Roseobacter denitrificans OCh 114: one gene and its partner. The protein of the gene in region 2 interacts with the protein of the main gene of each other region in a pairwise test. Links are inferred from orthologs where the notes say so. Each region holds a gene or a part of one and is shown on either strand. Other genes may lie near its edges.

Region 1 (3,389 bases), 3.5 Mb from region 2 along the record:
TCATAACGACCTCGTGTCAGACGAAGATGGAAACAATGTGCTAGAGGCCTTATGTAGGTGCAGGAGTGGTCCAAGTCCACTGTCCGCAGTACGAAAGGGAGTACCAAAATGTGGCTGTTTATCGCGTTCCTTGCGATACCATTGCTGGAAATCGCGCTGTTTATCCAGATCGGCGGCGCGATCGGCCTCGGCTGGACATTGGCCACAGTGGTCGTCACGGCGGTGCTCGGGACGTTTCTGGTCAGGAATCAAGGGGCTTTGGCGCTTGGGCAGGTGAAATCCTCATTTAACCAGATGCAGGACCCGACGGAGCCTTTGGCACATGGTGCGATGATTCTGTTTTCCGGCGCGTTGTTGCTGACGCCTGGATTTTTTACAGATACAATTGGATTTTTATTGTTAATCCCTGCGGTACGCGCCAGTGCGTTTCGCGCGATCAAGGCCCGGGTCAGCATTGCGAGTTTTGAAGCCGCAAACCATACACACAGACCCCGGCGTCCGGGACACGGTCAGCCGGATGATGTAATTGACGGCGATTACACCGAGGTAAAGACGGAAGCAGACCAAAACAAACGCCCTTCAGGTTGGACCGACCATTGAGAACCACAAGCCAAGCTGATAAGCCTCCCCAGAATTTATTTTAGGAGCGCGCAATGGCTGAAGAAGAAGAAGCAAAAACAGAAGCGAACGGACAACAACAGGCCCCGCAGATGCGGGTTCTTGGTCAGTTCATTCGCGATATGTCGTTTGAAAACATCATGGCACAAAAAGGAGCGCCGTCGGACGCCCAGCCTGACGTGCAGGTGCAGGTCAATCTGGATGCAAAGAAACGCACCGCAGATAACCAGTACGAATCCGCGATCAAGCTGAACGTGACATCCAAGGTCAAGGATGGCGATGCAACGCTGTTTGTTCTTGAACTCGACTATGTCGGCATTTTCCACGTGGACAACGTGCCGGACGAGCAGTTGCACCCCTTCCTGCTGATCGAATGCCCGCGGATGATTTTCCCGTTCCTGCGTCGCATTGTCAGCGACATCACGCGCGACGGTGGCTTTCCGCCGCTCAACCTCGAAAACATCGACTTCCTGTCGCTCTATCGCAATGAGCTGGCGCGCCGCCAATCAAGCGAAGCGCCCAAGATGGACGCCTGATCTCAGGTTTTCAACCAAACAGCGTCGTCGCCCAATTTCGCAACAAAGTCTGCATGGGCGGCGGCTTCTTCCTCGGTTATTCGCGAAGGTAGCGGCGTGGGACGCGGTCGGGGCGTCCAGTCCACAGATGTATCACCTGCGGATTTTTGCGGAATGTTGGACAGGCCGAAATCAGGCTGTCGCCCCCCGATAAGTTCAAGATAGACCTCAGCCAGAATTTCACTGTCGAGCAAAGCACCGTGCAGCGTCCGCGACGTATTATCAATGCCAAAGCGGCGGCATAAAGCGTCCAGCGAGGCAGGCGAGCCCGGAAAACGTTTACGCGCGATATCCAGCGTATCAATCGCCTGTTCCCAGGGTATTTTCGGCAGGTTTATCCAACCCAATTCAGCATTGAGAAACTTGATATCAAAAGCCGCATTATGGATAACAAGTTTGGCATCCCCGATAAAATCAAGAAAGGCCTGTCCGACCTCGGCAAATTTGGGTTTGTCGCGCAGAAAATCATCGCCCAGCCCGTGCACCTGAAACGCTTCCTCCGGCATGGATCGTTCGGGGTTGATATACTGGTGATAGGTTCTGCCCGTCGCAACATGGCCCATCAATTCCACCGCGCCAATCTCGACAATCCGGTCGCCTGATTCAGGGTCGAAACCAGTCGTTTCCGTGTCCAACACAATTTCACGCATCTGCAATCGCCCTCCGTATCTGCTCCGTAATAGTCTGAACCTGCGCACGTGCATGTTCAAGCGTATCCGTTTCGATCACGAAATCAGCCCGCGCACATTTTTCCGCATTCGGCATCTGTTTGTGCCTGATCTGTTGAAATTGCTTTGCTGTCATCTTGCCGCGCGCCAGAACGCGTCTCTCCTGTTCCTCTGCAGTTGTGCGGACACAGGCCACGGCGTCCATGTCGCTGTCCGCCCCGGTTTCAAACAGGAGCGGGATATCCAGCACGGTGATGTCGCTTTTTGTTTGGTCCAGAAACTCGGTTCTGTCCGCGCCGACCAGCGGATGTACGATCTTTTCTATCCGGCGCAAGACCGAGGGATCATTCTGAATCAAGTCGCGCAGAGCATCCCGTGAGACGCTGTTTTTATGAATCACGGTGGGATAAATCGCCCCGATGGGCGCAACCGCTGCACCGCCCTCGACATAAAGCCGATGAACAGCCGCATCCGCATCCCAAAGCGCGCAGCCAAGTTCCACAAAAAGCTGTGCCGTGGTGGATTTACCCATGCCGATGGAGCCTGTGAGACCGAGTTTGAACGTCACCCGAGCACCGCTGCGCGCGTGGCATCTGTGACATCCGGTCGCCGACCAAACCAGCGCTCAAATCCCGGAACGCCTTGATGTAACAGCATCCCCAGCCCGTCGACAGTCACGCAACCTTTTTCCTCTGCTACCTCAAGCAGACGTGTTTTCAATGGGTTATACACAAGGTCGGTGACTGTGGTATGCGCCTGCAACCCGTCCAGCGACGCTTCCATTTCCGGTTTACCGACCATGCCCAAAGACGTTGTGTTGACCAGAAGCTGCGCCTCGTGAAGCACGCCCGAGATCTGCGTCCAGTCCATCACCCGCACGCGATTGCCAAAATCCGACTGCAACTGATCTGATCGGGCGCGGGTCCTGTTGGTCAGGATGATTTCCGGCACACCGGCATCCAGCAGGGCGACGATCACTGCACGCGCGGCACCACCGGCACCCAACACCACCGCGGGGCCTTGTGAGGGCGTCCAATCAGTTGCGCCTGATCTGAGATTTTCGAGAAACCCGTAGCCGTCTGTGTTGTCCGCATGGATTTCGCCGTCCTTGCCAAAGGTCAACGTGTTCGCAGCACCGATCAGTCTGGCGCGGTCTGTGATTTGATCAGCGAGTTTCAACACCGCTTCCTTATGCGGCAGTGTTACATTCAATCCGACAAAGCCCATTTTGGGCAAAGTGCGCAAGACATGTTCAACGTCCGCCGCTTTCACCTCCATCGGAACGTAGAAACCGCTTATGCCATAGGTTTCCAACCAATGCCGGTGAAGCTGCGGCGACTTTGAGTGCGCAATGGGCGCACCCATGACACCCGCGAGCGGAATTTTTGTCATGCTCATCTTGGTAAGTCTCCGCGTAAGGCAAGGTAAGACAGCAGTTCAAGCAGCGGCAACCCCAGTACCGTGAAATAATCGCCGTCGATACGTGAAAACAACCGCACACCTTCCTCTTCCAGTTTATAGGCACCTA
Region 2 (8,986 bases):
TAGCGATCCAGCAGGCTGCGGAACCGGCGCGGGCGCCAGATGTGCCGCAAAAGCGCGGATTTCCGGGCGTCCGTCGTGCGCAGGCCCCGCACGGCAGCGGTCAGGATGCCGATATCCCCCGTCGCTGCGCGCAGGCGCAACGGAGAGAGCACAGTTTCAAACAGGCAAAACACCTCTGCATCCGCAGCCGCCGGGTTTTCGCGGTCAAAGACCTCATAGCCGACCTGAAAATATTCATTCGCGCGCGACGGGTCGTGCTCCTGCCGGCGGAACACTTCGCCGGCATAGGTATAGCGCGCAGGTTCTGCCCCATGCGCCATGTGCATCTGGACCACGGGCACGGTAAAATCCGGGCGCAGCATCTGCTCGCCCCGCAGCGCATCGGATGTTACATAGGCCCGGGCGCGGATTTCCTCGCCGTAGAGATCAAGGAGCGCCTCGGCAGGTTGCAAAACAGGCGTCTCGATCCGCTGCGCCCCAGCCGCCTCAAAAGACGCACACAGGTCCGCCGCACGCGCCAGCGTCGCTGCACGCGTTGTCATTTTTCCAACCCGTGCTGCGCCAGAATTTCACGCACCTTTGCAACAAGCTCTGCGCGCGGCACCTCGAACTGGCTGGGGCGGTCCTTCCATTCCTCAAGCGTGGCGCTTTTGGCGATTTCGGCACCAAGGATCAGGTCCTTGATCTGCACCACGCCCTTTTCGTGCTCGTCGCCGCCCTCGATCACGGCGACGGGGCTGTTGCGCGTATCGGCATATTTGAGTTGATTGCCAAAGTTCTTGGGATTGCCCAGATAGACCTCCGCACGGATGCCCGCCTGCCGCAGTTCAGCGACCATCGCCTGATAATCCGCCATACGGTCGCGATCCATGACGGTGACGACCACGGGACCTACGTCTGTGGTGTCCAAACGCCCCTTGGCGTGCAGAGCGGCCAGCAGCCGATCCACCCCGATGGACACGCCCGTCGCAGGCACTTCCTGCCCGGTAAAGCGTTTCACCAGATCATCATACCGCCCGCCCCCTGCGACGGACCCAAAGTTGCGCGTGCGGCCCTTGTCGTCTTGAATTTCGAAGGTGAGTTCCGCCTCATAGACCGGACCCGTGTAGTAGCCAAGGCCGCGCACGACAGAAGGGTCGATGACGATGCGGTCGGGGCCATAGGATCCTGCGGAAAGCAGCTCGGATATCTTTTCGAGTTCATCAACACCTTCCTTGCCAATTCTAGAACGCCCTACAATTTCTCTGAGGTTAATCAGAGTTTCTGAGTTTGTTCCGCCTTTTGCTTCCAGAAAGCTCATAACGACGTCGATCTGAGCCTTTGACAAATCGGCTCCAAATGTAAGGTCACCCGACTCATCTTTGCGTCCTGGCCCCAGCAAGGAACGAACACCCTCTTTCCCCAAGCGATCCAATTTATCGATAGTGCGTAAGACAATTCCAACCTTTGCCGCTGTCATCTTTTTACCAAGGTTTTCTGCCATTTCTTGAAAATGTTGTGACAGGCGCGGCTCGTCACCTAGCGCGCCGATTACCTCAAGCACCCCATTCAACACCTTTCGGTTGTTGATCCGCACCACGTAGTCGCCGCGCTCGATCCCCACCGCCTCAAGGCAATCGCAGAGCATCGCGCAGATCTCGGCATCCGCTGCAACAGAAGACGCGCCGACCGTATCCGCATCGCACTGATAAAACTGGCGGAACCGCCCCGGACCGGGCTTTTCGTTGCGCCAGACGGGGCCCATCGCATAGCGGCGGTAAGGTTTGGGCAGGTCGTTCTGGTGCTGGGCATAGACCCGCGCCAAGGGGGCCGTCAGATCATAGCGCAGGGCGAGCCAGTCGCCGGGCTTGTCCGCGTCCGCGTCTTCCTGCCAGGCGAACACGCCCTCGTTGGGGCGGTCCACATCGGGCAGGAACTTGCCCAGAGCCTCAACCGTTTCCACGCCTGAACTTTCCAGCGCATCAAACCCATAACGATGATAGACCCCGGCAATCCTTTGCAGCATCTCTGCGCGCTGGCTGACTTCGGCACCGAAATAGTCGCGAAAGCCCTTGGGCGTCTGCGCCTTGGGGCGGGGTGTCTTTTTGGGCTTGGCCATGAGGGGTCCCTTTGGCTGGTCTGGTCGCGCGCGGTCTAGCGGATGCAACGGCTACAAACAAGATGGGCGCGCAGGCTCTTTATCGCGCCGGGTGTGCATGCTAGGGGCTGGGGCATGGAAAAGCTCGAAGAACAGATCGCCCATCTGACCCGCACCGTCGAAGACCTGTCCGACGTGGTTGCCCGGCAGGAAAGTGAAATCGCGGTGCTGACCCGTCGTGTTTTCATGCTGATGCAGCGGGAAGGCGAACGCGAGGCGCAAGGTTCCGGCAGCGTGGTTCTGGGTGATGAACGCCCGCCGCACTACTGATCAGGACGCCTTGCGTCAGGCGATGCAAAGGCCAAACGCCGTCAGATTTCCTCGACCTCCAGCACGCCGGAGAGGGATTTGATCGCGCCCTTGATCTGCGGGTTCACGATGAAATCCTGCCCCAGTTCAACCTCGACCTCGCCCGGCAAATCCGCCCCCATCAGGCACAGCATGACCGGCCCCTGCGCACGACCCTTGACCGCGCGGCCCGCCCCTTCAAGCACTGTTGCGACGGCGGCCACCGCTTCGGGTGCGTCGACAAAGACCTTGAGCCCCATGCTGCTGACATCCGCCGTGGCGGCGTCAATCGGCCCCACAGAGCGGCCCAGAAGTTTAAGTTGATCGGATTCCATCGTCGCCTCAACCGTAACGACGACTTTCGATCCGGCCTCCAGGTAATCGCGGGCCGCCTCCAGCGTGTCGGAAAACAGCGTCACCTCATAGGCACCGGTCGGGTCCGACATCTGCGCAAAGGCAAAGCGGTTGCCGCGCGCCGATTTACGTTCCTGCCGACCGGCGACGATACCCGCAAGGCGCGCATTCATGGCCCCCCGTTCGGTAACTTTTTCGGTCAACTCATCAAGGGTCATGAACGGCACGCCGCGGTCGTTGCCCCATTTGCGTTTCAGCTGACCCATGTAATCATCCAGCGGGTGGCCAGAGAGGTAGAAGCCGACCGCCTTGAATTCCTCGCTGAGACGTTCGGCAGGTTGCCAGTCGTCCACCGGATGCAGGCGCGGTTCGGGCAGATCATCGCCCGCCTCGCCAAAGAGAGACACCTGATTGGAGGCTTTCTGCTCATGGATCGCCGCCGAATAATTCACCAGCGCATCCAACGCCCCAAAGACGCGCCGCCGATTGGCGTCCAATGCGTCAAACGCCCCGGAGCGCGCGAGCATCTCAAGCGGGCGTTTGCCCACACGTTTCAGGTCCACCCGCCGCGCCAGATCAAAGAGCGTGGCGAAGGGTTTGTCAGGACTGCCCTCGTCGCCGGGGTCGGCACGTCGCCCGTCTGTGATCAGCTTCATCGCCTCCACGCCGACGTTTTTTAGCGCGCCAAGCGCATAGACCAGCGCCCCATCCGCGACCTTGAACGTCGCATCAGAGCGGTTCACGCAGGGCGGCACCCAGGGCAGTTCCAGCCGCTTGCGCACCTCTTCGAAATAGATCGCCAGCTTGTCGGTCAGGTGGATATCGCAATTCATGACACCGGCCATGAACTCCACCGGGTGGTTCGCCTTGAGCCACGCCGTTTGATAGCTGACGACCGCATAGGCCGCCGCGTGCGATTTGTTGAACCCGTAGTTGGCGAATTTCTCCAGTAGGTCAAAGACTTCGCGCGCCTTGTCCTTGTCGACGCCATTGGCCACCGCGCCCTTTTCGAACTTGGGGCGTTCCTTGGCCATCTCTTCGGCGATCTTTTTACCCATGGCGCGGCGCAACAGATCAGCACCGCCAAGGCTATAGCCCGCCATGACCTGCGCGATCTGCATCACCTGTTCCTGATAAACGATGATACCTTGCGTTTCCTCAAGAATATCGTCGATCAACGGGTGGATGGATTGCAGTTCGCGCAGGCCGTTCTTGACCTCGCAATAGGTCGGGATGTTCTCCATCGGGCCGGGACGATAAAGCGCCACAAGTGCGACGATATCCTCGATACAGGTGGGTTTCATGCGTTTCAGCGCATCCATCATGCCCGAGCTTTCCACCTGAAACACGGCCACCGTCTTGGCGCTGGCATAAAGCTTGTAGGACCGTTCATCATCCAGCGGGATCGCATTGATGTCGTTTTCCGTGCCCGGAGCCGGTTCATAAAGCTCCGTCCCGTCGGCGGCAATGTGCAGCGGCCTGCCCGATGCCATGATCTGTTCAACCGCGTTCTGGATCACGGTCAGCGTCTTGAGGCCCAGAAAGTCGAATTTGACCAGTCCTGCCTGTTCCACCCATTTCATGTTGAACTGGGTGGCGGGCATTTCGGATCTTGGGTCCTGATAAAGCGGCACTAAAGCATCGAGCGGCCTGTCGCCGATCACAACCCCGGCGGCGTGGGTGGAGGCGTTGCGCAACAGCCCCTCGACCTGCTGGCCGTAGTTCAGTAGACGCGCCACGACCTCTTCGTTCTTGGCCTCTTCGCGCAGGCGCGGCTCATCCGCCAGCGCCTTTTCGATCGACACAGGCTTAACGCCCTCGACGGGTATCATCTTGGACAGACGGTCCACCTGACCATAGGGCATTTGCAGAACACGGCCGATATCGCGCACCGCAGCCTTTGACAAAAGCGCACCAAAAGTGATGATTTGTCCCACCTTGTCGCGGCCATACTTCTCCTGAACGTAGCGGATGACCTCTTCGCGGCGATCCATACAGAAGTCGATATCAAAGTCCGGCATCGACACACGTTCCGGGTTCAGGAAACGTTCGAACAGCAGGTTGTAGCGTAGCGGATCAAGGTCCGTGACCGTCAGCGCATAGGCCACAAGGCTTCCCGCGCCCGACCCGCGGCCCGGCCCGACGGGTATCCCCTGCTCCTTGGCCCATTTGATGAAATCCGCAACGATCAGAAAGTAGCCGGGAAAGCCCATGCCCTCGATAATGCCAAGCTCGAAATCGAGCCGTTTGGTATAGTCCTCGACGCTCGCGGCATGGGGAATAACCTCCAGCCGAGCCTTGAGGCCGGCATGCGCTTGTTTGCGCAACTCCTCGACCTCGTCATCTGCGAACTTGGGCAAAATGGGATCGCGCCTATACGCCTGAAAGGCGCAGCGCTTGGCAATTTCAACGGTGTTCTCAATGGCTTCCGGCAGGTCCGCAAACAGAGCGACCATCTCCGATTGCGACTTGAAATAATGCTGATTGGTCAGGCGGCGACGGTCGTCCTGCTGATCGACATAGGCGCCCTCTGCAATGCAGATCAACGCATCATGCGCTTCATACATGTCTGAGTTCGGGAAATAGACATCATTGGTCGCAACCAGCGGCAGGTCCATCGCATAGGCCATTTCCACGAAGCCGCGCTCGGTCAACCGCTCCTTCTCCGGCTGGCCGGACTCGCCCGGATGGCGCTGCAATTCAATGTAAAGCCGGTCTTGAAACGCCGCTTTCAGCCGGTCCATCAGCGCCTGCGCGGCAGGCATCTGACCAAGTTGCAAAAGTTGCCCCACCGGGCCATCCGGCCCGCCCGTCAGGCAGATGATCCCGCCGGCATTGCTTTCCAGTTCCGACAGCGTCACCTGCGGCAAGGCCCCGCCCTTGTCGATGTAAAGGCACGAGTTCAGCCGCATCAGGTTCTCGTACCCAGCCTCACTCTGGGCGAGCAAAACGACGGGTGCGGGCGCGCGTTCCCTCTCCCCCGGCTGTGCGGTGACATAGGCCACATCGACCTGACAGCCCAGAATTGGCTGAACGCCTGCCCCGGACATGGCAACTGAAAACTCCAGAGCGGCAAACATGTTGTTCTTATCCGTCAACGCCAAGGCAGGCATGCCCGCATCGCGGCACATTGAGGGCAGTTTTTTCAGGCGCAGCGCCCCTTCCAGCAGGGAGTATTCGGAGTGGGTGCGCAGGTGAATGAATCGGGGATGTGTGCTCATTTCGATACCCTATGCCAGCGCGCGCAGCGCTGCCAGAGAGCACGGACACGCCGAGACCATATTTTCAGCACGGCGCCGAAAGACGGTTTTGGCACCTATATTTTTTCTTGCCACACCCGGCTCCCTTGAATAGCGTCATGAAATGTTGACCGCCTGCTGTTCTACGCCGCATCGAACGCATGGCATGCCCAAAGGTCTGGAGTAACGCGGCGGATCTGACCCAATGAACATCACGTTTCGCCTGAACGGAGAAACTGTAGCGCTTTCGGATGTATCGCCGACGACGACAGTATTGGATTGGTTACGGGACCATAAAAAACTGACAGGGACGAAAGAAGGCTGCAACGAAGGCGACTGCGGCGCGTGCACCGTCATGGTGACGGATGAAACCGGTGCCAGAGCGCTGAATGCCTGCATCCTGTTCCTGCCGCAGATCAACGGTAAGGCCCTGCGCACGGTCGAGGGGATTTCTGCACCCTGCGGAACGCTGCACCCGGTGCAACAGGCGATGATTGATCATCACGGCAGCCAATGTGGGTTTTGCACCCCCGGTTTCGTGGTCTCCATGGCGACCGCGCATCTCAATGGGGCGAGCGATGACGATGTGCAACTCTCCGGGAACCTGTGCCGTTGCACCGGCTATGCGCCGATCATCCGCGCCTGCGAGGCCGCCCGCGATGCAGCCGTGCCACCCCATATGCAGGACACCGCCCCCGACCCTGCGCCGGTCGCATCCGCTGCGGGTCACGCGCAACCAAAGACTTCGGACGCGTTGGCCGAATGGTACACGCAACACCCCGATGGCACGTTGATCGCCGGGGCCACGGATGTGGGCTTGTGGGTTACCAAGGACTTCCGCGATCTTGGGCCGGTCGCCTTTCTGAACAACTGCGCTGACCTGCGGGCGATCACATCGACCGATGACGGAATCGAGATCGGCGCGGCGGTCACATTGAGCGATCTGGAAACCGCTATGGCCGACCCGCACCCGTCCTTTGCAGCCCTGATCCGGCGGTACGGATCTGTGCAGGTGCGCAATGCGGCCACCATCGGCGGGAACATCGCCAATGGCTCCCCGATCGGGGATGGTTCGCCTGCATTGATCGCACTGGGGGCAGTGCTGCATCTGCGCCGTGGGGCGGCGCGACGGAGCATGCCGCTTGAAGATTTCTTTCTGGAATACGGCAAACAGGACCGCGCCCCCGGCGAGTTTGTCGAGAAAATCACCCTTCCGCATCAGCCAGACCGATTGCGGTGCTACAAGCTTTCCAAACGGTTTGATCAGGATATCTCTGCCCTGTGCGGGTGCTTTTCGATCACCGTGGAAAGCGGACGTGTTGCGCAGGCACGGCTGGCCTTTGGTGGCATGGCAGGCACGCCAAAACGCGCGTCGCAAGCCGAGGCAACACTGCAAGGTGCCGAATGGTGCGAGGCCAGCGTCACCGCTGCAATGGCGGCGCTCAGCGCGGATTTCGCCCCCTTGAGCGACATGCGCGCCAGTGCGCAATACCGAATGATGACAGCGCAAAACATGCTGCACCGCTATTGGCTTGAGGATCAGGGCGTCACCACATCCGTGTTAGAGGTGACGCCATGAGCGTCGCCAAACCGCTTCCCCATGATGCCGCTCGCCTGCATGTCACCGGCGATGCCCGCTATGTCGATGATGTCCCCAGCCCCGCCGACACGCTGCATCTTGCATTTGGCGTATCCGCGCTCGCCCATGGCAAAATAAAGGGTATGAACCTCGACCCTGTGCGACAGGCGCAAGGGGTTGTCGCGGTGCTGACCGCAGAGGATCTGCCCCACACGAATGACGTCTCCCCCGCCGCCCATGACGAACCGCTCTTGGCGCAAGGGGTGGTACACTATGTCGGCCAGCCCATTTTCCTCGTCGTGGCCACGTCGCATCTGGCAGCACGGCACGCCGCACGCCTTGGGGAGATCGACATCGACCCCCTGCCCGCGCTGCTGACGGTTGATGACGCGCTCAAAGCAAACAGCCGCTTTGAAGACGGCCCGCGCATCTACGAACGCGGCAACCTTGGAGACGGTTTCGCCGCTGCGGAACATGTGATCGACGGGCAGCTTGACATCGGCGGTCAGGAGCATTTCTACCTCGAAGGTCAGGCGGCTATCGCTTTCCCGCAAGAAGGCGGCGATATGCTGGTCAGCAGTTCCACCCAGCACCCCACTGAAATCCAGCACAAAGTGGCCGAAGCCCTGGGCGTGCCCATGCATGCGGTCCGGGTCGAAACCCGGCGCATGGGCGGCGGTTTCGGCGGAAAAGAGAGCCAAGGCAACGCCTTGGCCGTTGCCTGCGCCGTGGCGGCAGGCATGCTAGGCCGCCCCTGCAAGATGCGATATGACCGTGATGATGATATGCTCATCACCGGCAAGCGGCACGATTTCCGTGTCGAATACAAGGTTGGCGTTGATGCCCGCGGCCGTATTACAGCCATTGATTTCACACATCTTGCGCGCTGCGGATGGGCGCAGGATCTGTCCCTGCCGGTGGCGGATCGCGCGATGCTGCATGCGGACAATACCTATTACTTGCCTGCCGTGCGCATCACCAGCCACAGGCTGAAAACAAACACGCAAAGCGCGACGGCCTTTCGGGGGTTTGGCGGCCCGCAAGGGGTGCTCGGGATTGAGCGTGTCATGGACCATGTAGCTGCCACGCTTGATCTCGACCCGCTCGATGTGCGGCACCGGAATTTTTACGCAGCACCGGGTAAAGGGGCGCGCAATCAAACCCCTTATGGCCAAACGGTCGAAGACTTCATCGTCCCGGAAATGATCGCCCGGCTGCGCGCAGACTGTGACTATGACGCACGCGTTCAGGCTGTCGCACGGTGGAATGCAGAAAACCGCTGGATCAAAAAGGGCATCGCCCTGACACCGGTCAAATTCGGTATTTCCTTTACGCTCACGCATCTTAATCAGGCGGGTGCGTTGGTGCATGTCTATCAGGATGGATCAG

The links. Proteins that work in one complex are often made in the same cells at the same time.
Region 1: the proteins of dnaE (region 2) and dnaQ interact in binary tests that used the Escherichia coli proteins (3 or more experiments, as listed by UniProt). The link is inferred for Roseobacter denitrificans OCh 114 from one-to-one orthologs.

What each region holds. Positions count from the first base shown.
Region 1 is NC_008209.1:427,911-431,299, reverse strand. Bases 1-2,999 are described here. They hold dnaQ (DNA polymerase III subunit epsilon), read right to left. Parts: upstream 1,844-2,999; coding sequence 1,157-1,843; downstream 1-1,156. Other genes in these bases: RD1_RS02040 (shikimate dehydrogenase), read right to left, coding at 2,426-2,999; coaE (dephospho-CoA kinase), read right to left, coding at 1,836-2,429; secB (protein-export chaperone SecB), read left to right, coding at 654-1,154; RD1_RS02060 (FxsA family protein), read left to right, coding at 109-600; RD1_RS02065 (Tim44/TimA family putative adaptor protein), read right to left, coding at 1-4. In the rest of the region: more of RD1_RS02040, read right to left, coding at 3,000-3,259; RD1_RS02035 (Maf family protein), read right to left, coding at 3,256-3,389. UniProt on the Escherichia coli protein: DNA polymerase III is a complex, multichain enzyme responsible for most of the replicative synthesis in bacteria. The epsilon subunit contain the editing function and is a proofreading 3'-5' exonuclease.
Region 2 is NC_008209.1:3,928,522-3,937,507, forward strand. The notes cover bases 2,249-6,308. They hold dnaE (DNA polymerase III subunit alpha), read right to left. Parts: upstream 6,001-6,308; coding sequence 2,449-6,000; downstream 2,249-2,448. Other genes in these bases: RD1_RS18600 (SlyX family protein), read left to right, coding at 2,249-2,407; xdhA (xanthine dehydrogenase small subunit), read left to right, coding at 6,224-6,308. Also shown: RD1_RS18590 (ATP phosphoribosyltransferase regulatory subunit), read right to left, coding at 1-542; hisS (histidine--tRNA ligase), read right to left, coding at 539-2,098; more of RD1_RS18600, read left to right, coding at 2,213-2,248; more of xdhA, read left to right, coding at 6,309-7,597; xdhB (xanthine dehydrogenase molybdopterin binding subunit), read left to right, coding at 7,594-8,986. UniProt on the Escherichia coli protein: DNA polymerase III is a complex, multichain enzyme responsible for most of the replicative synthesis in bacteria. This DNA polymerase also exhibits 3' to 5' exonuclease activity. The alpha chain is the DNA polymerase catalytic subunit.